3 regions of the Pseudomonas sp. LFS074 genome follow, and region 1 is predicted to be linked to each of the others. Evidence: predicted binding sites of a transcription regulator. Region 1 holds the regulator's gene; each other region holds the start of a gene.
The links. The regulator FliA, encoded in region 1, starts transcription of late flagellar genes. The targets are predictions, from matches to a motif close to CTAAAGTTTNNNNNNNNNNNGCCGNTAA.

Region 1 (10,348 bases):
GATCCAGCGCAGAATCTGCAAGGCACGCTTGAACGACGACAGCGGCGACTGCAGCAAGGCCGCCGCCAGGGTGCCGCCCAGCACGATCAGTGCCGCCGGGCCATTGATCAGGGCGCCGACATGGCCGCCTTCGAGGAAGTTGCCACCGACGATGGCGACAAACGCGAGGATCAGGCCGATCAGGCTGAGCACGTCCATCAGACGCACGCCTCCACCAGGTGCTTGCCGATTTCGTCCAGGCTGTACACCGCGTCGGCCAGGTTGGCCTTGACGATGGCCATGGGCATGCCATAGATCACGCAGCTGGCTTCATCCTGGGCCCAGACCGTGCTGCCGCCCTGCTTGAGCAGGCGCGCCCCTTCACGACCATCGGCACCCATGCCGGTAAGCACCACCGACAGCACCTTGTCGCCATACGACTTGGCCGCCGAGCCGAAGGTGATGTCCACGCACGGTTTGTAGTTCAGACGCTCGTCACCGGGCAGGATTTTCACCGCGCCACGGCCGTCGATCATCATCTGCTTGCCACCTGGGGCCAGCAGGGCCAGGCCCGGGCGCAGCATGTCGCCGTCCTCGGCTTCCTTGACGCTGATGCGGCACAGCTTGTCCAGGCGCTCGGCAAAGGCCTTGGTGAACGCCGCCGGCATGTGCTGGATCAGTACGATCGGCGCCGGGAAGTTGGCCGGCAGCTGGGTCAGCACCCGCTGCAGGGCGACCGGGCCGCCCGTGGAGGTACCGATGGCCACCAGTTTGTATGGCTTGCGCTTGGGTGCCGGCGAATGCGCTGGCGCCGCTGCCGGGGCCGCTGCACGGGCAGGCGCAGGCGTGCGCGCCGCTGCCGGGCTGGCGAAACTGCTGGCAGCTGCGTGACCGCTGCCTGCTGGCGCGGGTACGGGTGCGGCAACCGGCGCATGGCTGGCGTAGCTGCCAAAACGGCGGTTGCTGCGGGAAATGGTATGCACCTTCTCGCACAGCAGTTGCTTGACCTTGTCGGGGTTGCGCGAGATGTCCTCGAAGTTCTTCGGCAGGTAATCCACCGCACCGGCATCCAGCGCATCGAGGGTGACACGGGCGCCTTCATGGGTCAGCGACGAGAACATCAACACCGGCGTCGGGCAGCGCTGCATGATGTGCCGCACCGCGGTGATGCCGTCCATCATGGGCATTTCGTAGTCCATGGTGATGACATCGGGCTTCAGCGCCAGCGCCTGGTCGATTGCTTCCTTGCCGTTGGTCGCGGTACCCACTACCTGGATCGTCGGATCCGCCGAGAGGATTTCCGAGACGCGGCGGCGGAAGAAACCGGAATCATCCACCACCAGGACCTTGACTGCCATAAACACTCCATTAGGCGGCGCAACCCGCCAGGGTGCGCCACCGAAATCAAATACGCCGCGCGGCGTAACGCTTGAGCATGCTCGGGACGTCGAGAATCAACGCGATGCGACCGTCGCCGGTGATGGTGGCCCCGGACATGCCCGGGGTGCCCTGCAGCATCTTGCCCAGCGGCTTGATTACCACTTCTTCCTGGCCAACCAGTTGATCGACGACAAAGCCGATGCGCTGGGTGCCGACCGACAGGATCACCACGTGGCCCTCGTGCTGCTCTTCGTGCACCTGGCCCTGGACCAGCCAGCGCTTGAGGTAGAACAGCGGCAGCGCCTTGTCGCGTACGATCACCACTTCCTGGCCGTCGACCACGTTGGTGCGCGACAGGTCGAGGTGGAAAATCTCGTTGACGTTGACCAGCGGGAAGGCAAACGCCTGGTTGCCCAGCATCACCATCAGGGTGGGCATGATCGCCAGGGTCAGCGGCACTTTGATGACGATCTTCGAGCCTTGGCCCTTGGCCGAGAAGATGTTGATCGAGCCGTTGAGCTGGGAGATCTTGGTCTTCACCACGTCCATGCCCACACCACGACCGGACACGTCGGAAATCTCGGTCTTGGTCGAGAAGCCCGGGGCGAAGATCAGGTTGTAGCAGTCCGACTCGCTCAGGCGCTCGGCGGCATCCTTGTCCATCAGGCCCTTTTCCACGGCCTTGGCGCGCAGGATGTTAGGGTCCATGCCCTTGCCGTCGTCGGAGATCGACAGCAGGATGTGGTCGCCTTCCTGCTCGGCCGACAGCACCACGCGGCCGGTACGCGCCTTGCCGGAGGCTTCACGCTCCTCGGGCATCTCCACGCCATGGTCGACGGCATTGCGCACCAGGTGCACCAACGGGTCGGCCAGGGCCTCGACCAGGTTCTTGTCGAGGTCGGTCTCTTCGCCGACCAGCTCCAGGTTGATTTCTTTCTTGAGCTGGCGGGCCAGGTCACGCACCAGGCGCGGGAAGCGGCCGAAGACTTTCTTGATCGGCTGCATGCGGGTTTTCATCACCGCGGTCTGCAGGTCGGCGGTGACCACGTCGAGGTTGGACACGGCCTTGGACATGGCCTCGTCACCGCTGTTAAGGCCCAGGCGCACCAGACGGTTACGCACCAGCACCAGTTCGCCGACCATGTTCATGATCTCGTCCAGGCGCGCGGTATCGACCCGCACAGTGGTTTCCGCTTCGCTGGCGCCATGCTTGTCGGCGGCCGGGGCAGGGGCGCGGGGTGCTGCAGCAGGTTTGCTGGCAGGCGCAGGAGCCGGGGCAGCAGCTGCTGCTGGCTTGGCCACGGGCTGGCTGTCGGCCTTGGCCGCTGCCGGCGCTTGCACCTTGGTTGCAGCCGGGGCTTCGACGGCGGCCACGTCGCCGCCAAACTTGCCTTTGCCGTGCAACTGGTCCAGCAGCGCCTCGAACTCGTGCTCGCTGATTTCATCGCTGGCTGCACTGGTGTCAGTTGCAGCAGGCGCCGGCGCCTTGGCAGCGGGCAAGGCATCGGCCTGGAAGGTACCCTTGCCATGCAACTGGTCCAGCAGTGATTCGAATTCGGCGTCGGTAATTTCGTCGCTGGCCACTTCCGGCGCGCTGGCAACCGGCTGCGCGGCAACCTCGGCGCTGAACTGGCCTTTGCCGTGCAACTGGTCGAGCAGCGACTCGAACTCGGCGTCGGTGATTTCGTCACCTTCACCGCTCACGGTCTCGCCCTGCATCTGCTCGTCGGCCGCAGCTTGCGCCTTGACCGCATCGAGCGAATCGAGCAGCTGTTCGAACTCGCTGTCGGTGATGTCCTGCTCCTCGGCAGGCGCTTCGGCAACCGGTGCCGGTGCTGCGGCGGCAGGCGCTTCAACGGCCACGGCGCCCCCCGGCTCGGCCAGGCGCGACAGCGCCGCCAAAAGCTCGGGGGTAGCCGGGGTCACTTCGGTGCGCTCGCGCACCTGGCCAAACATGCTGTTGACCGTATCCAGTGCCTCGAGCACCACATCCATCAGTTCCGCGTCGACCCGGCGCTCACCTTTGCGCAGGACATCGAACACGTTCTCGGCGATATGGCAGCACTCCACCAGCTCGTTCAGCTGAAGGAAGCCGGCGCCCCCTTTTACAGTGTGGAAACCGCGAAAGATCGCATTGAGCAGGTCGGCATCGTCGGGCCGGCTTTCCAGCTCGACCAGTTGCTCGGACAGTTGCTCAAGAATTTCGCCGGCTTCTACCAGGAAATCCTGGAGGATTTCTTCATCGGCGCCGAAGCTCATCAAACGTGCTCCTTAAAAACCCAGGCTGGACAGCAGATCATCGACATCGTCCTGACCGGACACAACGTCTTCACGCTTATCGGCATGAATCTGCGGACCTTCACCCCGAGTCGGATGTTTTTCTCGATCTTTTTCTGCGCGCAGCTGATCGTGGTCATGCTGGATGCCCGCGAAGCGGTCGACCTGGCTGGCCATCAGCACCAGTTTGAGCAGGTTGCTTTCCACCTCGGTGACCAGGGTGGTGACGCGCTTGATCACCTGGCCGGTCAGGTCCTGATAGTCCTGGGCCAGCAGAATGTCGTTGAGGTGCCCGGCGACCTTGCGGTTGCCCTCGGCGCTGTGCGTCAGGAAACTGTCGATGCGTTTGACCAGGTCACGGAACTCCGGCGCAGCCACTTCACGGCGCATGAAACGCTGCCAGTCGGCGCTCAGTGCATGTGCCTCGCTGGCCAAATCGTTGAGCACCGGGGTGCTTTCCTCGACCAGGTCCATGGTGCGGTTGGCCGCGCCCTCGGTAAGCCTGACCACGTAAGACAGGCGCTCGGTGGCGTCGGTAATCTGCGACACCCCCTCGGCCTGCGGCATGGTCGGGTCGATCTGGAAACTGACGATGGCACTGTGCAGCTCGCGGGTCAGCTTGCCGACTTCCTGGTACAGGCCGCGGTCGCGGGTCTGGTTCAGCTCATGAATCAGCTGCACCGCCTCGCCGAAACGGCCCCGCTCCAGGCTTTCGACCAGCTCCTGGGCATGCTTCTTCAGGGTCGATTCGAACTCGCCCAAAGACGTTTGTGATGAATCCATGGCGCGCCCCCTGACGTGACTCAGCCGTTGACGCGTTCGAAGATCTTCTCGATCTTTTCTTTGAGCACCTGGGCGGTGAACGGCTTGACCACGTAACCATTGACGCCGGCCTGGGCCGCTTCGATGATCTGGTCGCGCTTGGCTTCGGCGGTCACCATCAGTACCGGCATGCTCTTCAGCTTGTCGCTGGCACGCACTTTACGCAGCAGGTCGATGCCGGACATGCCAGGCATGTTCCAGTCGGTCACCAGGAAGTCGTAGTGGCCGTTCTCCAGCATCGGCAGCGCCGTGGTGCCGTCATCGGCTTCTTCGGTGTTGGTGAAGCCCAGGTCACGCAACAGGTTCTTGATGATCCGCCGCATCGTCGAAAAGTCGTCAACGATGAGGATTTTCATGTCTTTGTTCAAGTAGACCTCCAAGCAGTCTCAAACGCGCTCGGCCCCGAGCGCGCATTCACAATTCGGTACAACGTAGAAAACGACTGCAACGACAGCGGGCTCAACGCGCCCGCCATTCCCCCAGGCGGCTGCGCAGGCGCGCGGCACACTGGCTGTGCAACTGGCTGACCCGCGACTCGCTGACCCCCAGCACCTCACCGATTTCCTTGAGGTTCAGCTCTTCGTCGTAGTACAGCGCCAGCACCAGGCGCTCACGCTCCGGCAGGTTGGCGATGGCCTCGGTCAGGGCGACCTGGAAGCGCTCGTCCTCCAGGCCACGCGCAGGTTCTACCTGGCCACTGGCACCATCCTCATGCAGCCCTTCGTGCTCGCCGTCCTGCAACAGGTCGTCGAAGCTGAACAGGCGGCTGCCCAAGGTATCGTTCAAGATCCCGTAGTAATCATCGAGACTCAATTGGAGTTCGGCAGCAACTTCATGATCTTTAGCGTCACGTCCGGTTCTGGCTTCAACCGCACGCATCGCGTCGCTGACCATGCGGGTGTTGCGGTGCACCGAACGCGGTGCCCAGTCGCCCTTGCGCACTTCATCGAGCATGGCCCCGCGAATGCGGATGCCGGCGTAGGTTTCAAAGCTGGCGCCCTTGCTGGCGTCGTATTTGTTGGCTACTTCCAGCAGGCCGATCATGCCGGCCTGGATCAGGTCCTCGACCTGCACGTTGGCCGGCAACCGCGCCAGCAGGTGGTAGGCAATGCGCTTGACCAGCGGGGCGTAGCGTTCGATCAGCTCGTACTGGGCGTCTTTCGACGCTCGGCTGTACATCTTGAAACCGCTGGCGTTCATAGCACTGGACCCGCGCTGGTGGGTTGCACCAGACGCTCGACAAAGAACTCCAGATGGCCACGCGGGTTGGCCGGCAGCGGCCAGCTGTCGACCTTCTGGGCTATCGCCTTGAAGGCCAGCGCGCACTTGGACCGTGGGAAAGCTTCGTACACGGCACGCTGCTTCTGCACCGCCTTGCGCACGCACTCGTCATACGGCACAGCACCCACATACTGCAGGGCAACGTCGAGGAAACGGTCGGTGACCTTGGTCAGCTTGGCGAACAGGTTACGGCCTTCCTGCGGGCTCTGCGCCATGTTGGCCAGCACGCGGAAACGGTTCATGCCGTAGTCGCGGTTGAGCAGCTTGATCAGGGCGTAGGCGTCGGTGATCGAGGTGGGTTCGTCGCATACCACCAGCAGCACCTCCTGTGCCGCGCGGACGAAGCTGACCACCGAATCACCGATACCCGCCGCGGTGTCGATCACCAGCACGTCGAGGTTGTCGCCAATTTCGCTGAACGCCTGGATCAGCCCGGCATGCTGGGCCGGGGCCAGGTGCACCATGCTCTGCGTGCCCGAGGCAGCCGGTACGATGCGCACACCACCGGGGCCCTGCAACATCACGTCGCGCAATTCGCAGCGCCCTTCGATGACATCGGCCAGGGTCCGCTTGGGGGTAAGGCCCAGCAGCACGTCGACATTGGCCAGGCCCAGGTCGGCGTCGAGCAGCATGACCCTGCGGCCAAGCTCGGCCAGCGCCAGGGACAGGTTCACTGAAACGTTAGTCTTGCCGACGCCACCTTTGCCACCGGTCACGGCGATCACCTGTACGGGATGCATGCTACCCATGTCTGTTCTTTACCTTGTCTCGCTGGGACTCAGGCCACACGTAGGGCAATTCTGCGTACCCTTTGGCATAGCTACCTTGCACACACTTCATCATCAACCCGCTCGCCGTGGGTTGTGATAGAGATCAGCGAACATGTCGGCCATGGCCTCTTCGCTGGGCTCGTCCTGCTGCTGCACATTGACCGCGCGGGTGACCAACTGGTGCCCCCGAGGCAGGTGCAGGTCGTCAGGAATGCGCGGCCCATCGGTCAGGTAGGCCACTGGCAGTTCATGACTGATGGCAAGGCTCAGCACATCGCCAAGGCTCGCCGTTTCATCGAGTTTGGTCAGGATGCAACCAGCCAGGCCGCAGCGCTTGTAGCTGTGGTAGGCAGCAGTCAGCACCTGCTTCTGGCTGGTGGTGGCCAGCACCAGGTAGTTCTTCGCGGCAATGCCACGCCCGGCCAGGGTTTCAAGTTGCATGCGCAGGGCCGGGTCACTGGCCTGCAGGCCAGCGGTATCGATCAGCACCACGCGCTTGCGCAGCAGCGGCTCCAGCGCCGCGGCCAGCGACTGGCCCGGGTCGACGTAGGTCACAGGCACGTTAAGGATGCGGCCCAGGGTCTTGAGCTGCTCCTGGGCGCCGATGCGGAAGCTGTCCATGCTCACCAGCGCCAGGTTCTGCGCGCCGTACTTGAGCACGTAGCGGGCGGCCAGCTTGGCCAGGGTGGTGGTCTTGCCCATGCCGGCCGGGCCGACCATGGCGATCACCCCACCCTCTTCGATCGGCTCGACCTCGGGGATTTCGATCATCCGCGCCAGATGCGCCAGCAACATGCGCCAGGCCTGACGTGGCTCGTCGATCTCGGCGGTCAGGTCCAGCAGCTCACGGGCGATCGGCCCGGACAGACCGATGCGCTGCAGCCGGCGCCAGACGGTGGCCTGCTGCGGCTTGCTGCCTTGCAGCTGGTTCCAGGCCAGCGAGCCGAGCTGCACTTCCAGCAGCTCGCGCAGGCCCGAAAGCTCGGAGCGCATGGCATCGAACAGGCGCGGATCGACCGGCGCCGACGCAGGGGCTGGCGCAGCGGCCTCGGGCGCATCGATGTGCGGTTCGACCAACGGCTCGGCGGCGGTCAGCGACTGCCCGGCGAACAATTGGCGGTTGTTGTCGCTGCTGTCCTGACGATGATCCAGTTCGGCCTGGGCAGTGGCGATGCGCGTATGGGTCTTGCGCAGCTCTTCTTCCAGTTCGGCGTTGGGCACACGCGGGGCCAGGGCAGACAGCTTGTAGTCCAGCGCGGCCGTCAGTTCGACACCGCCGGCGATGCGACGGTTGCCGATGATGGCGGCATCGGCGCCCAGCTCATCACGGACCAGCTTCATGGCCTGACGCATATCGGCGGCGAAAAATCGCTTAACTTGCATTATCCCCTACCTCAGCCGTTAGGGCCCACGGTGGCAACGATGGTGACTTGCTTGTTGTCCGGTATTTCCTGATACGCCAGAACATGCAAATTCGGTACAGCCAGACGACCGAAACGCGACAGCATGGCGCGGATCGGGCCGGCGACCAGGAGGATGGCCGGTTGGCCCTGCATTTCCTGGCGCTGGGCCGCCTCGATCAACGAACGCTGCAGCTTCTCGGCCATGCTCGGTTCCAGAAGAACACCGTCTTCCTGACCTTGCCCGGCCCTTTGCAGACTATTGAGCAAAATCTGTTCCAACCTTGGCTCCAGGGTAATCACTGGCAGCTCCGACTCAACGCCGACAATGCTTTGCACGATGGCGCGACACAATCCGACGCGCACCGCCGCCACCAGCGCGGCGGTATCTTGACTCTTGCCGGCGTTGTTAGCGATCGCCTCGGCGATACTGCGGATATCGCGTACGGGCACCTGTTCCGACAACAGCGCCTGCAGCACCTTGAGCAGGCCCGACAACGAAATGACACCCGGCACCAGCTCTTCTGCAAGTTTAGGCGATGCCTTGGCCAACACCTGCAGCAGTTGCTGGACCTCTTCATGGCCGATCAGTTCGTGGCAGTGCTTCTGCAGAATCTGGTTCAGGTGCGTAGCCACCACGGTACTGGCATCGACCACGGTGTAGCCCAGCGACTGCGCCTGGGAACGCTGGCCGACATCAATCCACACGGCCTCCAGGCCGAACGCCGGATCGCGTGCGGCAATGCCGTTGAGAGTACCGAACACCTGCCCCGGGTTGATTGCCAGTTCGCGATCCGGGTAGATCTCGGCTTCGGCCAGGATCACCCCCATCAGGGTCAGGCGATAGGCGCTGGGCTGCAGGTCAAGGTTGTCGCGGATGTGCACGGTGGGCATGAGGAAGCCCAGGTCCTGCGACAGCTTCTTGCGCACGCCCTTGATTCGCGCCAGCAATTGGCCACCCTGGTTGCGATCGACCAGCGGGATCAGCCGGTAGCCGACCTCCAGGCCAATCATGTCGATCGGCGTGACGTCATCCCAGCCCAGCTCCTTGGTTTCCAGCGCGCGTTGTGGCGATGGCAGCAGGTCCTGCTGGCGCTGCGCTTCCTGCAGCGCCTGCGCCTTGGCCTTCTGCTGCTTCTTCCACACCAGGTACGCGCCACCACCAGCCAGCAGGCCAAGGCTGAGGAAGGCCACGTGCGGCATGCCCGGCACCAGGCCCATGACGATCATCAGCGCGCCGGACACCGCCAGGGCCTTGGGCGAATCGAACATCTGCCGGTTGATCAGCTTGCCCATGTCCTCGGAGCCCGAGGCGCGGGTAACCATGATCGCGGCAGCGGTCGACAGCAGCAGTGATGGCAATTGCGCCACCAAACCGTCACCGATGGTCAGCAAGGCGTACACCTTGCCGGCATCGCCAAAGCTCATGCCGTGCTGCAGCATGCCGATCAGCATGCCGCCGATCAGGTTGATGAACAGGATCAGCAAACCGGCGATGGCGTCACCGCGAACGAACTTGCTGGCACCGTCCATCGAACCGTAGAACTCGGCCTCCTGCGCCACTTCGGCACGACGGTGCTTGGCCTGGGCCTGGTCGATCAGGCCTGCGTTGAGATCGGCGTCGATGGCCATCTGCTTGCCGGGCATGGCGTCGAGGGTGAAACGCGCGCTCACCTCCGAGATACGCCCGGCACCCTTGGTCACCACCACGAAGTTGATGATCATGAGGATGGCGAACACCACGGCACCGACCACGTAGTTACCGCCGATCACCACCTCGCCGAAGGCCTGGATCACCTTGCCGGCGGCGCCATGGCCCTCCTGGCCATGCAGCATCACCACCCGGGTGGAAGCCACGTTCAGGGCCAGGCGCAACAGCGTGGCCACCAGCAGGATGGTAGGGAACGCAGCGAAGTCGAGCGGGCGCAGGGCGTAGACGCAGACCAGCAGGACCACGATCGACAGGGCGATGTTGAAAGTGAAGAACACATCGAGCAGGAACGGCGGTATCGGCAACATCATCATTGCCAACATCACCAGCAGCAACAGCGGTACACCCAGGTTGCCCCGACCGAGCCCGGCCAGGTTGTTACGGGCGTTGCTGATTAACTGAGTGCGATCCACCGCGAGTCCTCTTGATGCAAAACTTTGACGCACAGGGGGCGCCTGGCGCTGGCTTTGCAAGAAGCTTTCCAACTTTGCTCGATGGGGGATTTATGTTGCCTGTTCCGGCCTCTTCGCGGGTGAACCCGCTCCCACAGGGACCGCAGCAGAGGACCTGTGGGAGCGGGTTCACCCGCGAAAGGGCCAGAAGCCCTGACACAAGGTCAACTGTCGCGGCGCAGGTCCGGCGGAATCGGCAGGTCGTCCTTAAGCGGCTCTGGCCGCTTGCCCTTGCCAGCCCGGTACTGGCGGATCTGGAACACGTAGGCCAGCACC
Region 2 (10,348 bases), on a different contig from region 1:
TTGCAGGTGGAAGTGCCGGCGTAACGACCAGAAATGTCTGGAACGGCAATTTCAGCGCCGTTCCGGGCAGAAATGCTGGAGTCGGACGGTTATTTCGCGGATGATATGGCCCTTGCGGTGCCGACGTAGTCGTGTGCCCGTTTGAATCTACATGTATCACTGCGGTGTGCCTTGTGGCGGCCGCCTGGATGGGATGATGAAATTTCTGCGCCTTCCATTTGCGCTGTTGATGACTGGCCTGCTGGGCCTTGGCGGGTGCACCATGCATCAGCCGGTTGCCCTGTACCAGCTCGACAGTGGTGATCCTGGCCAGCCTTCGCAGAGTGCGGGCATGGCCGTGGTGCTCGGCCCGGTATCGGTGGCCGATTACCTGCAGCGTGAAACCTTTCTGCAGCGTCAAGCCGATGGCAGCCTGAGTGCGGCGACCGACGGCCGTTGGGCTGGCAGCCTTTCGTCGGATATCGACCAACTGCTGGTGCGCCAACTGGCCTGGCGTCTGGACAGCCAACGCGTTGTGCTGGCACCGGCGACCACGGGCTTCAGCCCGGACGTGCAGGTGTTGTTGTCGATCACTCGCCTGGACTCGGGCAAGGATCAGCCGGCCATACTGGATGCCCAGTGGCGTCTGCTCGACCGCCGTGGCCATGTGCGTGACAACCGTATCGTTCACCTCGAACAGCCGCACGAGGGCAGTGAATCGTCGCAGGTTCAGGCTCAGGGCCAACTGCTGCAGAAGCTGGCCGAACAGCTGAGCACAGCGCTGAAGCCGCTGGCCAACCAGCCGGCGATTGCCGAAGAGTCGCCTAAAAAGCCCGCTGCGCCGGTACAGGTGAAGAAGGCACCGGAGAAATCCAAGATCCCGATGGCCTCCCCGATTCGTACCGATATGGAAGTTTATCGGTTCTGATCGAACTGCCAGGTACGAAAAAGCCCGCGATCATGCGGGCTTTTTTTTGCCTCTACAGAGAGGCCGCTTCCATAGCTGTCAGGCCCTGCGCTCGTGCATCCGCGCCAGCTGCCGTTCCAGCATCGACGGGTAGGGCTCCATCAGGCGCTCTACGCAGCAGGCGCCTTCTGGGCTGGCAATCGGACGAATGCGGGCGCGCTGACGAATCAGCGCGTCATCGCTGATCTGCCGCTCCACCAACAACAGGTTGCGGCTGTGCTGCGACAGTGCCAAAGCATCCTGAACCTTCTCGGCCATCAGCAGATCAACCAGTTCCAGCCCATGCAGGTCGTTGCCCAGCACCAGGCCCAGTTGCAGCTGCAAGGTGATGCCGCTGTCGGCCACTTCGATCTGCAGAGCATGGCCCAGGGCGCGCAACAGCTCGCCGCAACAAATGGCGTTGGTCAGATAGTCTTCGCCACACTCGCGGCTGTGGAACAGCACCAGGGTGCTGCCATCGTCGAGCGTGTGGGTTTCGCCGTCGTAGAGTGAGGCCGCGTGCTCCAGGCAGTCGCGGTAGCGCTCGGTCAGCTCGGTCAGGCGTGTGCGTGGCAGGCGGCGCAGTTGCTCCTGCGAGCCCAGCTGCACGGCCAGTACGGCGCTGTACTGCGGCTCATCGGACTCGACCAGCGCGGCGGCTTTGGGCGCAGGGTCGTCGTCCAGCAGGCCGGCGAAGGCTTCGTCGTCATGCTCGTCTTCCACGGCGACAACCTTGGCGCGCGGCGCGGCCTTGGCGGGGGGGGCAGCTTCGTGCAGGTCGTCAAACGACTCGTCGTCGTCTTCCTCGAGCTCTGGTTCTGGCGGCGGCGGTGGAGCCAGGCGTGCATGCAGCTGGCGGGCGATGTCGCCAATCTCGTCCTGGCGGTCGGTGGCCGGGGTATAGGGCTGTGGGTCGCGCAGCCATACCCGCAGTTGCAGCAGCGGCAGGGTGATGTAGCGGCCTTGACGCAAGCTCAGGGCCAAGGCCAGGGCCAGCAGAATCGCGGCCAGAATGCCCATGCTCTGCAGGCTGATCAACATCGGCTGCTGGAACTGGCTCATGTCCAGGCTGATGCGCAACTGCCCGGCTGTCACGTCCTGGAAGGTGATCTTGGTCTGGTACAGGCCTTCGGCTTCGCCCAACAGGCTGTTGCGCGGGCGCTGGCCAGCTTCGGCGAGGATACGGTTGTCCACGCTGTAGATCGCCGCATGGGCCACCAGCGGGTTTTTCACCAGGTTGCCGAGCAGCACATTGAGGCTGAGGATGTCGTTCGACACCAGCAGCTCGGTTGCCGACGTGGCAGTCTGGGTGGTCAGGCTCTGCCCCAGGGCATCGGCCTGCTCATGCATGGCCTGCTTGAACTGCAGGCCCATCACGCAGGCGTAGATCACCAGCGCCAGCGCCACCAGGAAGATGTTGGTGCAGGCGATGCGCAGTGCCAGCGGCACGCGACGTTGACTCAGGGCACGATAGATCATCAGGAAGAAGTTATCTGGTTTGACTGGCGTGGGCCGGTTCACTGAGCTCGGCTCTTAATGGCATGAAAGTGGGGGGAGTATAGCGAGCCGGGTTTTGTCGGCAAAGTATCGTTGGCGCCCGATGGTCATGGAAAATCGGTAGAATGCGCATTTTTCATCGAAGTCGGAGCCAGGTTGTGCGCGAAATCGTCCTGATCAACATCACCGGTGAGGACCGTCCCGGTCTCACTGCGGCTATCACCGGCGTCCTGCTGCAGGGCGGTGTGAGTATCCTCGACATCGGCCTGGCGGTCATGCACGGCACCTTGTCGTTTGGCATCCTGGTCGATATCCCGGACAACGAAGTGGCGACTGCCCTGCTGCAAAGCGTGCAGGCCAAGGCCCACGAGCTGAACCTGCAGGCCCGCTACACCCCGATTTCCGAGGCGGATTACCAGCACTGGGCCGATGGCCATGGCGAAGCGCGCCACATCGTTACGCTGCTCAGCCGCAAGATCACCCCCGAGCAGTTGCAGCGGGTGAGTGCGGTGATCAGCCAGTACGGCCTGACCATCGAGCGCATCGAGCGCCTGTCGGCCCGTGTGGCGCTGGATGCCGAAACCGACAAGGGCAAGGCAGCCGTCGAGATTTCCGTGCGCGGCGTACCGAGCGATGCCCAGGCCCTGCGTGCCGATTTCTTTGCCTTGGCTGAAGCGCTGAGCATCGACATCGCCTTCCAGAAAGACGACCTGTTCCGCCGCAACCGCCGCCTGGCCGTGTTCGACATGGATTCCACGCTGATTGAGGCTGAAGTCATCGACGAGCTGGCCAAGGCGGCCGGTGTGGGCGAGCAGGTCGCGGCGATCACCGAGCGTGCCATGCGCGGGGAGCTGGATTTCCGCGCCAGTTTCAAGGAGCGCATGGCGCTGCTCAAGGGCCTGGATGTGGGGGTGCTGGACGAAATCGGTGCCTCGCTGCGCCTGACCGAGGGTGCCGAAAACCTGTTCGCCGAGCTCAAGCGCCTGGGTTACAAGACTGCGATCCTGTCCGGTGGCTTTACCTACTTCGCCCGCCAGGTGCAGGCGCGCCTGGGTATCGACTATGTGTTCGCCAACGAGCTGGAAGTGGTCGATGGCAAGGTGACCGGGGTGGCGGTAGAGCCGATCGTCGACGCCCAGCGCAAAGCCGAGCTGTTGCAAAAGCTGGCCAACGAAGAAGGCTTGCAGCTGGAGCAGACCATTGCCGTGGGGGATGGTGCCAACGACCTGCCGATGCTGTCGCTGGCTGGGCTGGGTGTCGCGTTCCGTGCCAAGCCGCTGGTGCGCCAATCGGCCAAGCAGGCTATTTCTACCCTGGGGCTGGATGGCGTGCTGTACCTGCTGGGCCTACGCGACCGCGACGCGCGCGGCTAGTTTGTCGTTGTATCTTCAGTGCCTGTGAGATCGAGCGCCGCGCGGGTGGCGCTCGATCTCACAGGCGCTAAATAAACCGCGCCAGCCACTTCAAAGCAAAAACCGCAGTCAAGCCTGTGCAGGCTCTGCCAGCAGTTGCCCCATGCGCACTGCAGAACCAGCACCCAGGCTTTCAGCCCACTTCACCTGCTCCGGCCCGAACAGCACGATGGCGGTCGAGCCCAGCTTGAAGCGGCCCAGCTCGGCGCCCTTTTCCAGATGGATCGGCGCGCGGCTGGCTTCGTCGTAACGGAAGGTTTTCAGCTCACGCTTTGGCGGCGTGACCAGCCCGGCCCATACGGTTTCGATCGAGGCAACGATCATCGCGCCAACCAGCACCACAGCCATTGGCCCACGTTCGGTATCGAACAGGCAGACCACACGCTCGTTGCGAGCGAACAGCTCGGGAACGTTCTCTGCGGTGGTCTGGTTGACCGAGAACAGGCGGCCCGGCACATAGACCATTTCACGCAGGGTGCCGGCCAGCGGCATGTGCACGCGGTGGTAGTCCTTGGGCGACAGGTAAATGGTGGCGAACTCGCCGCCCATGAACGGCGCGGCCATGGCCGGGTCACCGCCCAGCAGCTCTTGCGCGCTGAAACCGTGGCCTTTGGCCTGGAAGATGCGGCCGTGCTCGATCGGGCCGAGCTGGCTGACAGCACCGTCGGCCGGGCACAGGATGGCGCCCGGGGTTTCGTCCAGCGGGCGGGCGCCTGGCTTCAGGGCGCGGGTGAAGAACGCGTTGAAATGCTCGTACGCGCTCAGGTCTTCGACCAGCGCTTCGCTCATGTTGACCTGATAGCGCTTGGCGAACCAGGCAGTGAAGGCATTTTTGAACCAGCGTGCGCGGCACTCGGCGACGCAGCCGGCCAGTCGCGACAGCAGGTGGTGCGGCAGCAGGTACTGGCTGATGATGAACAAACGGGATTTCATGCAGGTTCCTTAAACTTCTACAGGCGTGTCCGGGTGGTTGCCCCATTCGCTCCACGAGCCGGCGTAAGCCTTGACGCGTGGGTAGCCGAGGGCCTTGGCCACCAGATAAGTGAAGCCGGAGCGGCGGTGGGTCTGGCAATGGGTGATCACTTCCTTGTCCGGTGTGATGCCCAGCTCCAGCAGGACGTCGGCGATGTCCTGGCGAATGCGCAGGTGGTCGTTGAGGTCCATGCCGGCGGTCCACTCGAAGTTGATCGCACCGGGGATGTGGCCGCCCTTGGCTGCCAGCACTTTCTCGCCACTGAATTCCTGCGGGCCGCGCGCGTCCCAGATGACCAGGTCATCGGCGCCCAGGCGGCTTTGCAGGTACTCGCGCGTGGCCGTGGGGGCGCTGTCGATACGCAGGCGTACCCGGGCGTTGCCGCTGGCGGGCACTTCAGTGGACAGCGTATCTGCCGGCCAGGCCTGGATACCGCCATTGAGGTAGTGGTAGCCCTTGTGCCCGATCACATCGAGCAGCCAGATGAAACGCCCCGCCCAGCCGCCGCCTTCATCGTCGTACACCACATACACGGCGTCGTCGCGATGGCCGAGTTCGCTGAACAGTTTTTCCAGTTCGCCCAGGGCCGGCAGCAGGCCGGGCGCGGGTGGCTGGCCAAGCTGGGTGCGCTTGCCTTCGACAAAGCGTGCGCCGGGGATATGCCCGCTGACATAGCGGTTGGCGCTGCTCAGGTCGACCAGGATCAGCTGCGGCGAATCCAGGCGTGGCAGCAGGTCTGCAGCTTCGATCACCAGGGGCAGGCCGGAAAAGTCAGTCATCCACGGTCTCCAGTGTGGAAAGAGGGGCGATTGTAGCGCAAGGCTCAGCCCTTGCGGTTGGCAAACACCGACAGGGCGCGCTCGATGCATTGCGCGGTCTTGCCGACAGCTTGCACGCTGATATCGGCCAAGGGCCGACAGCCCTGGTCGGCCACCAGCAGCATCAGCACCTGGTCGTTCACCGCCAATGAGCGCAGCAGTACATGCTCGCTGCGGAACAAGGCACGCAGCGGGGCGGGCAGCAGGGCCGAAAACTGGCTGTGGTTTTCCGGGGTTATGCGCAGTTGCCCAGCCTGGCTCATCAGCTTTTGCAGCAGCTTGTTCTGCGACACCTGCAGGGCCAAAGCCCCGGCTTCCTTGGGCAGGCCGGCAATCTGCTGTACGCGCAGGTAGTCACTGGCCTTGTCCAGGCTCAACAGCATGATGCGTTGCATGCCGCAGGCCAGCAGGGCCTCGCGGGCCTGGGTGGCCAGGTGCACGGTGTTGGTGAACGGGCTGGGTTGGGCCAGCAGGTCCTGGCACAGTGTGCGCCAGCGTGCCAGGTCGTCGCTGCTGGGCGGTGGCGGGGCCAGCATGTCCGGGTGCGGGCGGCGTTGGTGCCACGGCCAGATCAACGCTTCTGCCGGATGGAACAAGGCATGTCGGGCGTGGCGGCGGGCGCTGGCAGCGGCCTGCTGGTGCACCTGATGCTGCACGTCTTCCAGCGAGGTCTGCAGGTACAACGCAGTCAGCAGTTGCCAGCGCAGCAAGTGTGGGTTGTCCCAGCCGACCTGTGCTGCCAGTGCCAGGTTGTTGGCCAGCAACACGGTATTGGCCGGCTGGTTGAACCAGCGCCGCAGGCCGGGCTCGGCGTCCAGGCGGTGCTGCTGGCTGAGCAGGTCTTCGTCGCGGGCGATGTTCAGCACCTGGGCCAGTTGATCGCGTTCTTCCAGCAGCAGGCGGTAACCCTGGGTGACCCATTGTGGCAGGCGCCAGTACTCGGCCATGGTCTGGCACAGCGCCATGATGCGCACGCCAAACAGTTCTTCCTCCACCCCTGCTGCGTCCTCCCCCTTGTGGATTACCCGCAACTCCCAGATATCGAGCAACTTGGGGTAGGCCAGCGCCAGCGGCCACAGTGGCGAAAGGAACAGCAGGCTGCCCCAGTGAATTTCCTGCCAGAGCCGTGCCAGGCGGCTGGCGAACAGACCACTGGCCTGCTGTGCGGCGTGCTGGCTGATCATCTGGAACTGGCACAGTACCGGCGGGATTTCTTCCACAGGCAACGCTGGCAGGCGTCTGAGCAGCTGTTCGCTGCGCTCCAGGCCCAGGCGGTTGAGTGCGACTTCCAGGCTTTCGGCGGGCTCGGCCAGGCTGGCATTGGTGGGGTGATTGGCTTCGCGCATCACCGACAGCACCAGTGCCGGGCTGTCCTGCATCAGTTCGGCGATATCGCGCAGCGAGCGGCGGCTATCGTTTATGGCGGCCATGACCCGGTCGTAGCTGTGCTTCGGCACGGGGATGCGAACACTCTCGAGCAGCTTTACCCAGGCCTCTAACGTACGCGGGGCCTGAGCGGGCACCTTGGTTTCAATTGGCATTTTGACATCAGTCCGAACTGGCTTTTCGCATTGAGTGGCTATAGTCTGGCGCAGTTCTGCCGATAAGTAGAAGAAGAGTTTTAAAGCTCCCGTCTCTTCCCCTGACCACGACAGCAAGTGCTTTGAACCTATGGCTAAAATTATCGGCATCATCGTCGTATTCGCGAGCGTGCTCGGCGGCTACGTGCTCTCCCACGGCAAAATCGCAGCGCTGATCCAGCCGTTCGAAGTACTGATCATTGGCGGTGCGGCCTTTGGTGCGTTCCTGCAGGCCAACCCTGGCCACATGACCATGCACGTCATCAAGAAGTCGATGAAAATGTTCGGCTCGCGCTTCAGCCATGCCTTCTATCTGGAGGTGTTGGGCCTGGTGTACGAGATCCTCAACAAGAGCCGTCGCGAAGGCATGATGGCCATCGAGGCCGACATCGAGGACGCCGCCGCCAGCCCGATTTTCGCCAAGTACCCGACGGTACTGGCCGATGAACGCATGACTGCGTTCGTCTGCGACTACCTGCGCATCATGTCTACCGGCAACATGGCCCCGCACGAGCTCGAGGGCCTGTTCGACATGGAACTGCTGAGCATGAAAGAAGAGCTGGAGCACCCGTCGCACGCGGTGACCGGCATCGCCGACGGCATGCCGGGCTTCGGCATCGTCGCGGCGGTACTGGGTATCGTGGTGACCATGGCCTCGCTGGGCGAAGGTGACCAGGCGGCCATCGGCATGCACGTGGGTGCGGCGCTGGTCGGTACCTTCTTCGGTATTCTGGCGGCGTACGGCTTCTTCGGCCCGCTGGCCAAGTGCCTGGAGCACGACGCCAAGGAAGAGCTGAACTTGTACGAATCGATCAAGGCTTCGCTGGTGGCCTCTGCCTCGGGCATGCCGCCTTCGTTGGCGGTCGAGTTCGGGCGCAAGGTGCTGTACCCCAAGCACCGCCCAAGCTTCGCCGAACTGGAACAAGCGGTTCGCGGTCGCTGAGTCATGGAAAACAACCAGCCCATTATCGTCAAGCGCGTCAAGCGCTTTGGCGGCGGCCACCACGGCGGCGCCTGGAAAATCGCCTTCGCCGACTTCGCCACGGCGATGATGGCGTTCTTCCTGGTGCTGTGGCTGATGTCCACGGCCACGCCAGAACAGAAGATCGCTATTGCCGGCTACTTCAAAGACCCGATCGGCTTTTCGGAAAGCGGCACGCCCTACGTCATCGACCTGGGCGGCTCGCCTGAGCTGGCACCGGAAAAGACCATCAACCCGGAAGTGAAGGCCGAACCGACGCAAGAGTCCACCACCCAACTGAGCAAGGACCAGGTCGAGACCATGGCCGAGCAGGTGGAGCGTGAGCGCCTGGAACTGCTGCTGCAAGAACTGCAGAACAAGGTGGAAGAGAACCCGCAGTTGCAGAAGTTCAAGGACCAGATTCTGTTCGAGATCACCCAGGACGGCCTGCGTATCCAGATCATGGACGCCGAGAACCGGCCAATGTTCGACATTGGCAGTGCGCGCCTGCAGCCGTACTTCGAAGACATCCTGCTGGCCATGGCCGACACCATCAAGGCGGTGCCGAACAAGATCAGCATCAGCGGCCACACCGATGCCAAGCCGTATGCCGGCACTGGCGAGTTCGGTAACTGGGAGCTGTCGGCCAACCGCGCCAACGCCGCACGTCGTGCGCTGGTGGCCGGTGGTTACCCGGACGGCCAGGTGGCGCGGGTGGTGGGCTACGCCTCGTCGTCGCTGTTCGACCGCAAGGACCCGTTCAACCCGGTCAACCGCCGCATCGACATCATCGTGCTGACCAAGAAGGCCCAGCGCAACATCGAGGGTGAGCAGGGAGCGCCGGAGGCACCGGCCGCCCCGCCTGCCGCACCGCCAGCCAATGACGCTGCGCCAGGGGCTTCGGCACCGGCCGCGCCAGCTGCATCGGGGACGGGTGGCGAGGCCGAACAGGCACCGATGCAGCCGCGCGAACTGCGCCAGAAACTGAACATCTTCGAGGATGGTACGTTGAAGATGGATGACGCCAAGGACCAGTAAGCCCGGCATTTCGCGGGCACAACTGTCTTGCTCAACATCCAGGGGGTTCGCGATCACCGGCGTAGCCGGTGTTTGCGGCTGCATCTCCGTCAGAACCCCCGCCTGATCTTGGCCTTGAGATCAGCATGAAAGAAGGCTGCATTATCCCTGTCAGTGCAAGAGCCGCGCCCCGGCGGCAGTGTCATGGCTCGCTCGAACATGCGTTCGTCATGATAAGCCCGCACGAACAGGTCGATATGCGTACGTTCGCGCATGGCCGGCCATTTGCTCAGGCAAACCGGCAGTGCGCCTGAACCTTTGCGGAAGAAACTCACTCGCCGGCAGGTAATCGCTGCCGCCCCCAGCAGCCAGGCGGTCCACCAGGCGTCGTTGGTATCGGTCGGCAATACTCCGATCCAGTGGGTGGCATCGTTCATCTGCTGGCAGAAACTGCCATACAGGTCGTCATGGGTTTGCCCGTCGCAGTCCAACTGCACCACTTGGGTGGGGATGCCTTCGAGCAGCAGGCGCTCGTTGAGAATAAAGGCGTCGAGCCGCACTTCGTGGCGGTAGCTGATAAGAACCGGCATGGCGGTTACCCTCCCTGATAGAAGCCATGACCATCAGGGAAAGCGGACGTGTGGGCAATAGATGACGGCGAAACCAGAGCCGTCCTACACGGCTCGGTAATAAATCCTACAGATTGCTCTGGCCCGCCGCCCAGTCAGTAGCTGTCTTCTGTGAGGCTGGCGATGATCGAGCGGTAGCTGTTCATGCGCTGCGGCTTGATACGCCCCTCGTCCAGGGCCTTGAGCAACGCACAGCCCGGTTCTCGGTCATGCTTGCAGTCGCGGAAACGGCATGTACCGAACAGGTCACGGAACTCGATGAAGCCATCTTCCACGTCGTCGCGGCTGACGTGGCCAAGGCCGAACTCACGAATACCCGGCGAGTCGATCAGGTCGCCGCCGTTCGGGAAGTGGTACAGCCGCGCCGTGGTGGTGGTGTGAGTGCCTTGGCCCGACCATTCCGACAGGTCGCCGACGCGAGTGCCAGCGTCTGGCAGCAGGCTGTTGACCAGCGATGACTTGCCCACCCCCGACTGGCCGACGAACACGCTGATGTGACCGTCGAGTTGCTGTTGCAGGCGCTGCATGCCGTCACC
Region 3 (10,348 bases), 550 kb from region 1:
CTCCTGTGCGAAGCGGCGCTGCTGGCGTTGCGCGGCCAATCACCCAGCACGGCGCTAAACGATGGCAGTGCACTGGTGACCGCCGTGCTGCTGGCGGCCGCCCTGCCCACGCTCGCCCCATGGTGGCTGCCGGTGATCGCGGCAAGTGCTGCCATCGGCATCGGCAAGCAGGCCTTTGGTGGGGTTGGGCGAAATCTGTTCAACCCGGCCATGGTCGGATATGCCTTTGTGCTCCTGAGTTTTCCGTTGCAGATGAACCATTGGCCAGGGCCGGCCCCGGGCTTGCTCGACAGCCTGCAGCAAGTGTTCGCCGGGGGCGATCAGGTCGATGCCTGGGCCCGGCCAACCCTGCTCGACGGCTTGCGCCACAACCGCAGCCTGACCATCGACGAGCTGTTTGCCAGCCATCCGGGCTTCGGCAGCATTGGCGGTGCAGGAAGCGAATGGGTCAACCTGGCATTCCTGCTCGGTGGCCTGTTCTTGTTGCAGCGCAAGGTAATCAGCTGGCATGCGCCGGCGGGCTTGCTGGCAGGGCTGTTCGTATTCAGTTTATTGGGCTGGAACGGTTCGGGATCGGACTCCAATGGTTCGCCCTTGCTGCACCTGTTCTCCGGTTCGACCATGCTGGCAGCCTTCTTCATTGCCACCGAGCCAGTTTCCGGCCCCAGGAACGAATGGGCCAGGCTGTGCTTCGGCCTGGGAACAGGGCTGCTCATCTACCTGATTCGTACCTGGGGCAGCTACCCGGATGGCACTGCGTTCGCCATCTTGCTGATGAACCTTGTGGCGCCGACGCTCGAGCGCCTGGCCACGCAGCGCCAGCAGGCTACCCGATGAAGCGCCTGGCACATGATGTGGGCCTGCTGTTGCTGACTGGCGTATTGGCAGTGTCTGCCACTTTCGCGTGGCGGCATTGGACCGGCCCAGCCATCACCAGCGCCGAGAAGCAACTGCAAAGCCGCCAACGCCTGGCAGTGCTGCCCGAGGGCAGTTTTGACAACCAGCCACTGGACAACCCGCTACCGAGGCCCGCCGCACAGCGGCCCAACAGCCACATCCTGGCGGCTTACCGTGCCACGCTGGCGGGCAAGCCAAGCGCTATTATCCTGGTCACGCAAACCCAAGGCTATGCCGGGCCGATTGTGCTGAGTGTTGCCATCGCCACAGACGGCCGGCTGATCGGCAGCCAGGTGGTCGAACAACAGGAAAGCCCTGGGCTGGGGGCACGCGTAGGCGACCCGCAACTGCACTGGCTGGGGCAGTTCGAAAACCGCCAATTGAACGACCACTGGGCGCTGAAGCGGGACCACGGCGACTTTGACCAATTGGCCGGCGCGACCGTGACCTCGCGGGCAGTGATCGCCGCATTGCAGGAGGCGCTGAGCTATTTTGACGAGCAGCGCAGCGTACTGCTGGAGAACGCCACGCATGAATAGATTCTGCCTGCTGGCCGTAAGCCTGGTGCCCATGCTGGGCGCCACCCGCACCCTGACCGAGGGCGCCACCATCGGATTGTGTGCGGTAGTGATGGGGGGCATGCACCAACTGTTGCTGGCACCGTTGCGTCCGCGTCTGGCCAGCTGGGCCTACGCGCTGGCCAGCCTTCTGTTGCTGGCCGCCTTGGCCTGCTGCCTGCAAATGGCACTGCTTGCCTGGTCGCTGCCTTTGGCACTGGCGCTCGGCTTCTATCCCGCCTTGTTGTGCCTGCAGTGTTTGGCCTGCGACCTCCTGCTGCCGGACCAACAGCGCTGGCGCGTACTCGCCGTGCACCTCGGCGCGGTGTTTGCCAGCTGCCTGCTGCTTGGCGCCAGCCGCCAATGGCTGGCCCATTTTGCCGACCTGCACCTGGCCAGCCTGGCCCCCGGCGCCCTGCTACTGCTCGGACTGCTGCTGGCCTTGTACAATCGCTTGCGTCCGGGCTCAGCCCACCCACGTCGTCAAGGAAAGCTCTGATTTCATGAATGCCGCCAAACGCCTGGAGATTTTTCGCAGGCTGCACGAAGACAACCCCGACCCGAAGACCGAACTGGCCTACACCACCCCGTTCGAACTGCTGGTCGCCGTGACGCTGTCCGCGCAATCCACCGACGTCGGCGTCAACAAGGCCACAGCGCGCCTGTTCCCCGTCGCCAACACCCCCGAGGCCATCTATGCCCTGGGCGTTGAAGGGCTTAGCGAGTACATCAAGACCATCGGGCTTTACAACAGCAAGGCCAAGAATGTCATAGAAGCCTGCCGGCTTCTGATCGAGCGCCACGGCAGCGAGGTACCGCAAACCCGTGAAGCGCTGGAGGCGCTGCCTGGCGTGGGCCGCAAGACCGCCAACGTGGTCCTCAACACCGCATTCCGTCAACCGACCATGGCAGTGGATACCCATATCTATCGGGTGAGTAACCGCACGGGAATTGCGCCAGGCAAAACGGTGCTGGAAGTGGAAAAGAAACTGGTCAAGTTCGTACCAAAAGATTACCTGTTAGACGCCCACCACTGGCTGATTCTGCACGGACGTTATGTGTGCCAGGCGCGCAAGCCAAGGTGCGGCAGTTGCAGGATCGAAGATTTGTGCGAGTACAAGCACAAAACCTCCGACGATTGAGCCGATAGCTAGAAACCACGCTTGACGATTGAAAAAATCTTTTTTACCAGCGTCTGCTTTCTGGTTATAAGGACGGCCAATGGCCCCTTGGCTTGGAGCGACTCATGAGTACCGACAAAGACGACCTGTCGATCGAAGATGATTTTGTTGCCGCAGACGATGACGCGGAGCCCCAGGTAGAAACCGCAAAGACCAACCTGAGCAAACGCCGCACCATCGACAACATGCTGGAAGAACGGCGCCTGCAAAAGCAGCTGGCCGATTTCGACTACGACCTGTAGGACATGCAGCCCTGGCAAAGCCTCCTGGCGGGAGGCTTCCAGGCCTGGCGATCAGCTAAGACCTTGCCGTTGCGCCAGCTCGATCAGGTCTACCAGCGAGCGCGCATTGAGCTTGAGCAATAGCCGCGACTTGTAGGTACTGACCGTCTTGTTGCTGAGGTACATGCTGTCGGCAATTTCCTTGTTCGAACGCCCCCGCGCCAGTTGCTGCAGCACCGTCATTTCACGCGCCGAAAGGCGATTGACCATATCCGCCTCGCTAGCTGCGCCCCTGCCACGTGACGCATGCAACGCCTGGTTGGGGAAATAGCTGTAACCCGACAACACGGCCTTGATGGCGCTAAGCAGCTCGGTAAGCTCCTGCTGCTTGCACACGTAACCTGCCGCCCCCGCCTGCATGCAACGCATCGAAAAATTGCCGGGGGCCTGCGACGTCAGCACGAGTACCTTACTGCCCGGGCTGAAGGTGGCCATGCGGGCGATCACCTCCAGGCCATCCAGTTTCGGTATACCGATATCCAGCACCACGATATCCGGCAGGTGTTGCCGAGTCAGCTGCAGCGCAGCCACCCCATTGTCGGTCTCCGCCACAACGTCATACCCATGCCGCTCCATCAGCATGCGTACGGCCAGGCGTATGACCGGGTGATCATCCACGATAAGCACTTTATTCATGCGATATCCATTCATTGTTATTGCTTTGGCACGCCAAGATAACCGACAGGGCGCTTGCTGGCGCGGTGATTTCCCGGCGAAACTCATGGACAGACAAAACTTACAACGCTTACAGAAATTTCCTACACATCACGACTATGACTGTAACAAGCAAATACCTTGTCACCTGGATTGAAGGTATCACCCACCTGCAAAAACGCACCAGTTGAAAACTGAGCTTAAGCCGAAGAAACGCCAGAGCAAACATGTTGAAAAAGCAAAGCAACGATGCGTAATGGCGATTATTCCGCCCTCGGAAAACACTCCTGTCTTTAGTTGAGTACTCGCGTGAGGTAAAGATGGGCGAAACCGCAGGAGACGGCCCACATGCCCCAAGCTCAACCTGTCGCCCCGCTGACGATCATTGCCATCTTCGCGGGGATTATCGAAGCCTCCGCACTTGCCACATTGCCGTTTCTTAGCGAATCCAGCCAGAAGCTCTACACCTGGTTCCTGGTAGGCTTTCCATTCTTTCTGACGGCACTGTTTTTTCTGACGCTCAACTTCAATTACAAGTCGTTCTACAGCCCTTCACCCAACAGATCCACACACGACAATACGCCAGCGCCGAACAGTGTGGCCACACCCGCCATGGCCGATGATAAACATGAAGTGGTTCAGGGCGAACCGGTCACATTCATGTTCTCCGGCCCGGACGCCTATCGTTTGATGGAGCAACAACTCTTGCATGCACTTGCCCAACCGCCCGTGCCAACGCGAACCTGGCGCTTTTACAACCTGGAAAAACGCCAGTGTGCGCAACTGTCGATCAGTGCACTTGAGGACGATGTTGCGAACCACTCCAGCTCAATGCCTTGAATATTCTTCGCGCATAAAAAAACCCCAGCCTGAGCCGGGGTTTTTATTGCACAAGCCAGCAATCAGAGCAGCGAACGGCCCTTGTTGGCAGCAATGCGCATACGCAGCGCGTTGAGCTTGATGAAGCCGGCAGCGTCCGCCTGGTTGTAGGCGCCGCCATCTTCTTCGAAGGTGGCGATGTTGGCATCGAACAGCGAATCGTCCGACTTGCGGCCAACCACGGTGACATTGCCCTTGTACAGTTTCAGGCGCACAACGCCATTCACGTTGACCTGCGAAGCGTCGATCATCTGCTGCAGCATCAGACGCTCCGGGCTCCACCAGTAGCCGGTGTAGATCAGGCTGGCGTATTTCGGCATCAGCTCATCTTTCAGGTGAGCAACTTCGCGGTCCAGCGTGATCGACTCGATGGCACGGTGGGCCTTGAGCATGATGGTGCCGCCAGGGGTTTCGTAGCAGCCACGCGACTTCATGCCGACGTAACGGTTTTCGACGATGTCCAGGCGGCCGATGCCGTTGGCACCACCAATACGGTTCAGGTCGGCCAGCACGGTGGCCGGGGATTTCTCGACGCCGTCGATGGCAACGATGTCACCGTTGCGGTAGGTCAGCTCGATGTAGGTAGCCTGGTCTGGGGCGTTTTCGGGCGAGACGCTCCAGCGCCACATCTCTTCTTCGTGCTCGGTCCAGGTATCTTCCAGGACACCGCCTTCGTAGGAGATGTGCAACAGGTTGGCGTCCATCGAGTACGGCGACTTCTTCTTGCCGTGACGCTCGATCGGGATGCCGTGCTTTTCGGCGTAGTCCATCAGTTTCTCGCGGGACAGCAGGTCCCACTCGCGCCATGGAGCGATGACCTTGACGCCTGGCTTCAGCGCATAGGCACCCAGCTCGAAACGTACCTGGTCGTTGCCTTTGCCGGTGGCGCCATGGGAAATGGCGTCAGCACCGGTTGCATTGGCGATTTCGATCAGGCGCTTGGCGATCAGCGGACGGGCGATGGAAGTACCCAGCAGGTACTCGCCTTCGTAGACGGTGTTGGCGCGGAACATCGGGAATACGAAATCACGCACGAACTCTTCGCGCAGATCGTCGATGTAGATCTCTTTAACGCCCATTGCCTGGGCCTTGGCACGGGCCGGCTCGACCTCTTCGCCCTGACCCAGGTCAGCGGTGAAGGTCACCACTTCGCAGTTATAGGTATCCTGCAGCCACTTGAGAATCACCGAAGTATCAAGGCCGCCGGAATACGCCAGTACGACCTTTTTTACGTCCGCCATGCCATCACTCCACGGGGTTGTACGGAAAGGCATCGATTCTAACGGCCTTGCGCACAAATTTACAGTGGGGCGACAGCTTCTGACGACAAAGCGACAGGAACTTTCGCAAGGGCGACGGCGCCTGTAGCAGCGATCAATTCCCGACAGGCGCGCAGATTACTTGGCAGCTGGCGCTAATGCAGTTGGTTCAGGGGCTTTTTCGGCAGGTTTCTCCACCGGTTTCACAACTACCGTAACCCGATCCAGCTCGATATTCACCCGTCGATTACGCGCCCGGTTGGCAGCACTGTTGTTCTTCACCAATGGGTATTGCTCACCATGGAAGCGCACGATGATCTGTTCTTCCGCCACGCCATGGGCTTTGAAGTAATCGGCCACCGCGAGCGCGCGCCGGCGTGACAGGTCACGGTTTGTCAGCCGGTTGCCACTGTTGTCAGAGTGGCCGTCAAGCTCGATGTGGTTCACCGTCGGGTCGGCTTTCATGTAATCCAGGATCACATCCAGCCGTGCACGCGCCGACGCATCCAGCTCGGTGCCGCCCCCCGGGAAGCCTACTTGGGTCTGGCGAACCTGGTCGAAGTTCATCGGCAGCAACTTGCCGGCACAGGCTTGGTAGTCGCTGTAGGCCTTGGCGAAGCTGACCGGCAGCACGCGCACCTCCATTGGCCTGCCGGCCTCACCGGCGTAATTGCGCACCACTGTGCTGCGCCCGTCGAGAAGACCGTTTATCAGGCGGCTGGCCTGGCCCTGGGACGAACTGAACAGCACACCGGTACGGGCCATGCGCACGCTGCCCAGGTTGATATCACCACGTCCAGGCTGCCATGGCGCCGCCGCCGCCAGCAGGCTGGCGGTACCTGCCCCCAGTACGTTGCTGTCCGAACGCAGCTGGAACACTGGCTGCTCACCTGCCCGGCGCACGAACTCTCCGCTGCCGAAACCTTCGATCGGCTGGATCAGGCGGCATTCGAACTGATCACCCTCGACCTTCCAGGCGATGTTCTCCATGCGCGTCTGGAAAGTCAGTGCGCCGGCCGGCAGGCTGGCGAACAGGGTCAACAGGGCTAGGTAACGCTGGCGCACGGGCGGCTCCACAAATTCTGACGGCTTACCTGCAGGCTATCGGACGCCGCCCGGAAAACTTGATAGCCGTGCTCGCCCCAGGGTTTTCCGGTACGATTGGGGCTTGAGTTCGACCCGCCTGGAATCCCCAATGTCCGATCGCCTGACCCTCCTGCGCCCCGACGACTGGCACATCCATCTGCGCGATGGTGCCGTCCTGCCCCACACCGTTGGCGATGTGGCGCGTACCTTCGCCCGTGCCATCATCATGCCCAACCTGGTTCCGCCGGTGCGCAATGCCGCCGAGGCTGGCGCCTACCGTGAGCGCATCCTGGCCGCCCGCCCGGCTGGCAGCCGCTTCGAGCCACTGATGGTGCTGTACCTCACCGACCGCACCAGCCCCGAGGACGTGCGTGCGGCCAAGGCCAGCGGCATCGTGTACGCGGCCAAACTGTACCCGGCCGGCGCCACCACCAATTCCGATTCAGGCGTGACCAGCATCGACAACATCTTCCCCGCCATCGAGGCGCTGGCGGAAGTCGGCATGCCACTGCTGGTGCACGGCGAAGTGACCCGCAGCGAGATCGACGTGTTCGACCGCGAAAAGCGCTTCATCGATGAGCATATGCGCCGTGTGGTCGAGCGTTTCCCAACGCTGAAAGTGGTTTTCGAACACATTACCACCAGCGATGCCGCGCAGTTCGTCACCGAGGCCCCGGCCAACGTTGGTGCGACCATCACCGCCCAGCACCTGCTTTACAACCGCAACCACATGCTGGTCGGCGGCATTCGCCCGCACTTCTACTGCCTGCCGATTCTCAAGCGCAACACCCACCAGGTGGCGTTGCTGGACGCGGCTACCAGCGGTAACCCGAAGTTCTTCCTCGGCACCGACTCGGCACCTCACGCCCGTCATGCCAAGGAAGCCGCCTGCGGGTGTGCCGGTTGCTACACCGCCTATGCGGCCATCGAGATGTACGCCGAAGCGTTCGAGCAACGTAACGCACTGGACAAGCTGGAAGGCTTCGCCAGCCTGCACGGTCCGGCCTTCTACGGCCTGCCGGCAAACACCGACACCATTACGCTGGTCCGCGAAGAATGGACAGCCCCAGACAGCCTGCCTTTTGGCGAGCAAACCGTAGTCCCGCTGCGCGCCGGTGAAAAACTGCGCTGGCGCCTGCTGGAGGAAAACGCGTGAGCGAAGACCTCTACGAAGACGACCTGGACGCCCAAGGCAGCAGTGGCTCGCGTCACCCGATGGCCGAGCGCTTCCGTGGCTACTTGCCAGTAGTGGTGGACGTTGAAACGGGTGGTTTCAACAGCGCTACCGACGCTCTGCTGGAAATTGCCGCCGTCACCATCGGCATGGACGAGAAGGGTTTCCTGTTCCCCGAGCACACCTATTTCCATCGGGTGGAACCGTTCGAGGGCGCCAATATCGAGGCGGCCGCGCTGGAATTCACCGGCATCAAGCTGGACCACCCACTGCGCATGGCGGTCAGCGAAGAAAGCGCGCTGACCGACATCTTCCGTGGCGTGCGCAAGGCGCTCAAGGCCAATGGCTGCAAACGGGCGATTCTGGTTGGCCACAACAGCAGTTTCGACCTCGGCTTCCTCAATGCGGCAGTGGCGCGCAATGACCTGAAGCGTAACCCATTCCACCCGTTCTCCAGCTTTGACACCGCCACACTGGCAGGCTTGGCGTATGGCCAGACGGTACTGGCGCGGGCTTGCCAGAGCGCCGACATCGACTTCGACGGGCGTGAAGCGCACTCGGCGCGTTACGACACCGAGAAGACGGCCGAGCTGTTCTGCGGCATCGTCAACCGCTGGAAGGAAATGGGCGGCTGGCGTGATTTCAACGATTGATCTGAAATCCAGGGGCCGCTTTGCGGCCCTTTCGCGACACAAGGCCGCTCCTACAGGGGAATGCACACTCCTGTAGGAGCGGCAAAGAGCCAGGACAGGCACTGGAAGCCTTGAAGTCCAGGCATAAAAAAACCGGCCACGAAGGCCGGTTTTTTTATGCGAGTGGCAATTACAGCTTGCCAGCGTTCTCGCTCAGGTAGGCAGCAACGCCTTCTGGCGAAGCGTTCATGCCTTTGTCGCCTTTTTTCCAGTTGGCAGGGCAAACTTCGCCGTGCTCTTCGTGGAATTGCAGAGCGTCGACCAGACGCAGCAGCTCGTCCATGTTACGGCCCAGTGGCAGGTCGTTGATGATCTGCGAGCGGACAACACCGTTGGTGTCGATCAGGAAGGCGCCACGGAAGGCCACACCGCCTTCGGACTCAACGTCGTAGGCTTTGCAGATTTCGTGGGTCATGTCGGCAGCCAGGGTGTATTTGACCTGACCGATGCCGCCGTTGTTGACCGGGGTGTTACGCCAGGCGTTGTGAGTGAAGTGCGAGTCGATCGAAACGCCGATCACTTCCACATTGCGCGCCTGGAAGTCTGGGATACGGTTGTCCAGAGCGATCAGCTCGGACGGGCAGACGAAGGTGAAGTCCAGCGGGTAGAAGAACACCAGGCCGTACTTGCCCTTGATGGCCGAGGCCAGGTTGAAGCTGTCGACGATCTCGCCATTGCCCAGCACGGCCGGAACGGTGAAATCGGGGGCTTTCTTACCAACGAGTACGCTCATTGTAATCTCCTGATGAGGGTGAAAAACCGTTTGCCGGGCCAGACGGGCCTGCCCGACATCCAACAAAGGCCGACCATCATACACGGCTTCTGATGACAGGCCGACTCCATCGACAAAGCAACCGCCGGTCGCTCAAGCACGGCCCTTCCAGAAAGTCCTTTGACAAGCATTCTCATTAACATTAAGCTCCACCCATCGACTCAACCCGCGATGGTCAGCCCTTATGTATGTGTGTCTTTGTGTCGGCGTTACCGACGGACAGATCCGCGATGCGATCTATGAAGGATGCTGCAGTTACAAGGAAGTGCGAGCCGCGACCAATGTCGCCAGCCAGTGTGGCAAATGCGCCTGCCTGGCCAAACAGGTGGTCCGCGAGACCCTGACCGAGCTTCAGGTCAGCCAGGCATCCCTGCCCTACCCTGTAGAATTTACCGCAGCCTGAACGCCCAGAATTTGAAGAACCGGACCCTGTGTCCGGTTTTTTTATGCCCAAAATTCAATAAGTTAGCGTTCCAACGCGGTTCACAAACATTCTTATTCCTATTAATTTTCACTTATTATTCAACAACTTAGGTTTGACACTCCTAAGTATCGGGCTCAAACTTCAGTGTATTGGCACACTTCTACAGGGCAGGAACCCGAAATGAAAGGCGACGTAAGCGTCATCCAGCATCTCAACAAGATCCTCGGAAACGAGCTGGTCGCGATCAACCAGTACTTCCTGCACGCACGCATGTACGAAGATTGGGGCCTGAACAAACTCGGCAAGCACGAGTACAAGGAATCCATCGACGAGATGAAGCACGCTGACAAACTGATCAAGCGTATTCTGTTCCTCGAAGGCATCCCGAACGTTCAGGACCTGGGCAAGCTGATGATTGGCGAGCACACCAAGGAAATGCTCGAGTGCGACCTGAAGCTGGAGAAGAAAGGCCTGGCCGACCTGAAAGCAGCC

Region 2: a site for FliA is predicted at 7,205-7,232, ahead of motA (flagellar motor stator protein MotA). Genes of this name have one in related genera too.
Region 3: a site for FliA is predicted at 6,810-6,837, ahead of ACNQP3_RS23040 (flagellar protein MotY). Genes of this name have one in related genera too.

The regions. Positions count from the first base shown of each region.
Region 1 is NZ_JBFPFV010000002.1:500,383-510,730, forward strand. Features, by position in the region: gene ACNQP3_RS20390 (flagellar motor protein) at 1-198, opposite strand, end outside; gene ACNQP3_RS20395 (protein-glutamate methylesterase/protein-glutamine glutaminase) at 198-1,337, opposite strand; gene ACNQP3_RS20400 (chemotaxis protein CheA) at 1,384-3,618, opposite strand; gene ACNQP3_RS20405 (protein phosphatase CheZ) at 3,631-4,419, opposite strand; gene ACNQP3_RS20410 (chemotaxis response regulator CheY) at 4,440-4,814, opposite strand; gene fliA (RNA polymerase sigma factor FliA) at 4,918-5,658, opposite strand; gene fleN (flagellar synthesis regulator FleN) at 5,655-6,488, opposite strand; gene flhF (flagellar biosynthesis protein FlhF) at 6,582-7,892, opposite strand; gene flhA (flagellar biosynthesis protein FlhA) at 7,904-10,033, opposite strand; gene flhB (flagellar biosynthesis protein FlhB) at 10,237-10,348, opposite strand, start outside.
Region 2 is NZ_JBFPFV010000003.1:526,814-537,161, reverse strand. Features, by position in the region: gene parC (DNA topoisomerase IV subunit A) at 1-24, shown strand, start outside; gene ACNQP3_RS26490 (PqiC family protein) at 197-907, shown strand; gene ACNQP3_RS26485 (AhpA/YtjB family protein) at 986-2,446, opposite strand; gene serB (phosphoserine phosphatase SerB) at 2,581-3,795, shown strand; gene asd (archaetidylserine decarboxylase) at 3,904-4,767, opposite strand; gene ACNQP3_RS26470 (rhodanese-like domain-containing protein) at 4,777-5,586, opposite strand; gene ACNQP3_RS26465 (HDOD domain-containing protein) at 5,631-7,166, opposite strand; gene motA (flagellar motor stator protein MotA) at 7,297-8,148, shown strand; gene motB (flagellar motor protein MotB) at 8,152-9,204, shown strand; gene ACNQP3_RS26450 (hypothetical protein) at 9,294-9,773, opposite strand; gene rsgA (small ribosomal subunit biogenesis GTPase RsgA) at 9,908-10,348, opposite strand, start outside.
Region 3 is NZ_JBFPFV010000002.1:1,048,046-1,058,393, forward strand. Features, by position in the region: gene ACNQP3_RS23000 (RnfABCDGE type electron transport complex subunit D) at 1-837, shown strand, start outside; gene ACNQP3_RS23005 (RnfABCDGE type electron transport complex subunit G) at 834-1,436, shown strand; gene ACNQP3_RS23010 (hypothetical protein) at 1,429-1,953, shown strand; gene nth (endonuclease III) at 1,958-2,596, shown strand; gene ACNQP3_RS23020 (PA3496 family putative envelope integrity protein) at 2,701-2,877, shown strand; gene ACNQP3_RS23025 (response regulator transcription factor) at 2,929-3,552, opposite strand; gene ACNQP3_RS23030 (hypothetical protein) at 3,919-4,410, shown strand; gene ACNQP3_RS23035 (argininosuccinate synthase) at 4,473-5,690, opposite strand; gene ACNQP3_RS23040 (flagellar protein MotY) at 5,847-6,773, opposite strand; gene pyrC (dihydroorotase) at 6,904-7,950, shown strand; gene rnt (ribonuclease T) at 8,010-8,621, shown strand; gene ACNQP3_RS23055 (peroxiredoxin) at 8,791-9,393, opposite strand; gene ACNQP3_RS23060 (bacterioferritin-associated ferredoxin) at 9,617-9,835, shown strand; gene bfr (bacterioferritin) at 10,037-10,348, shown strand, end outside.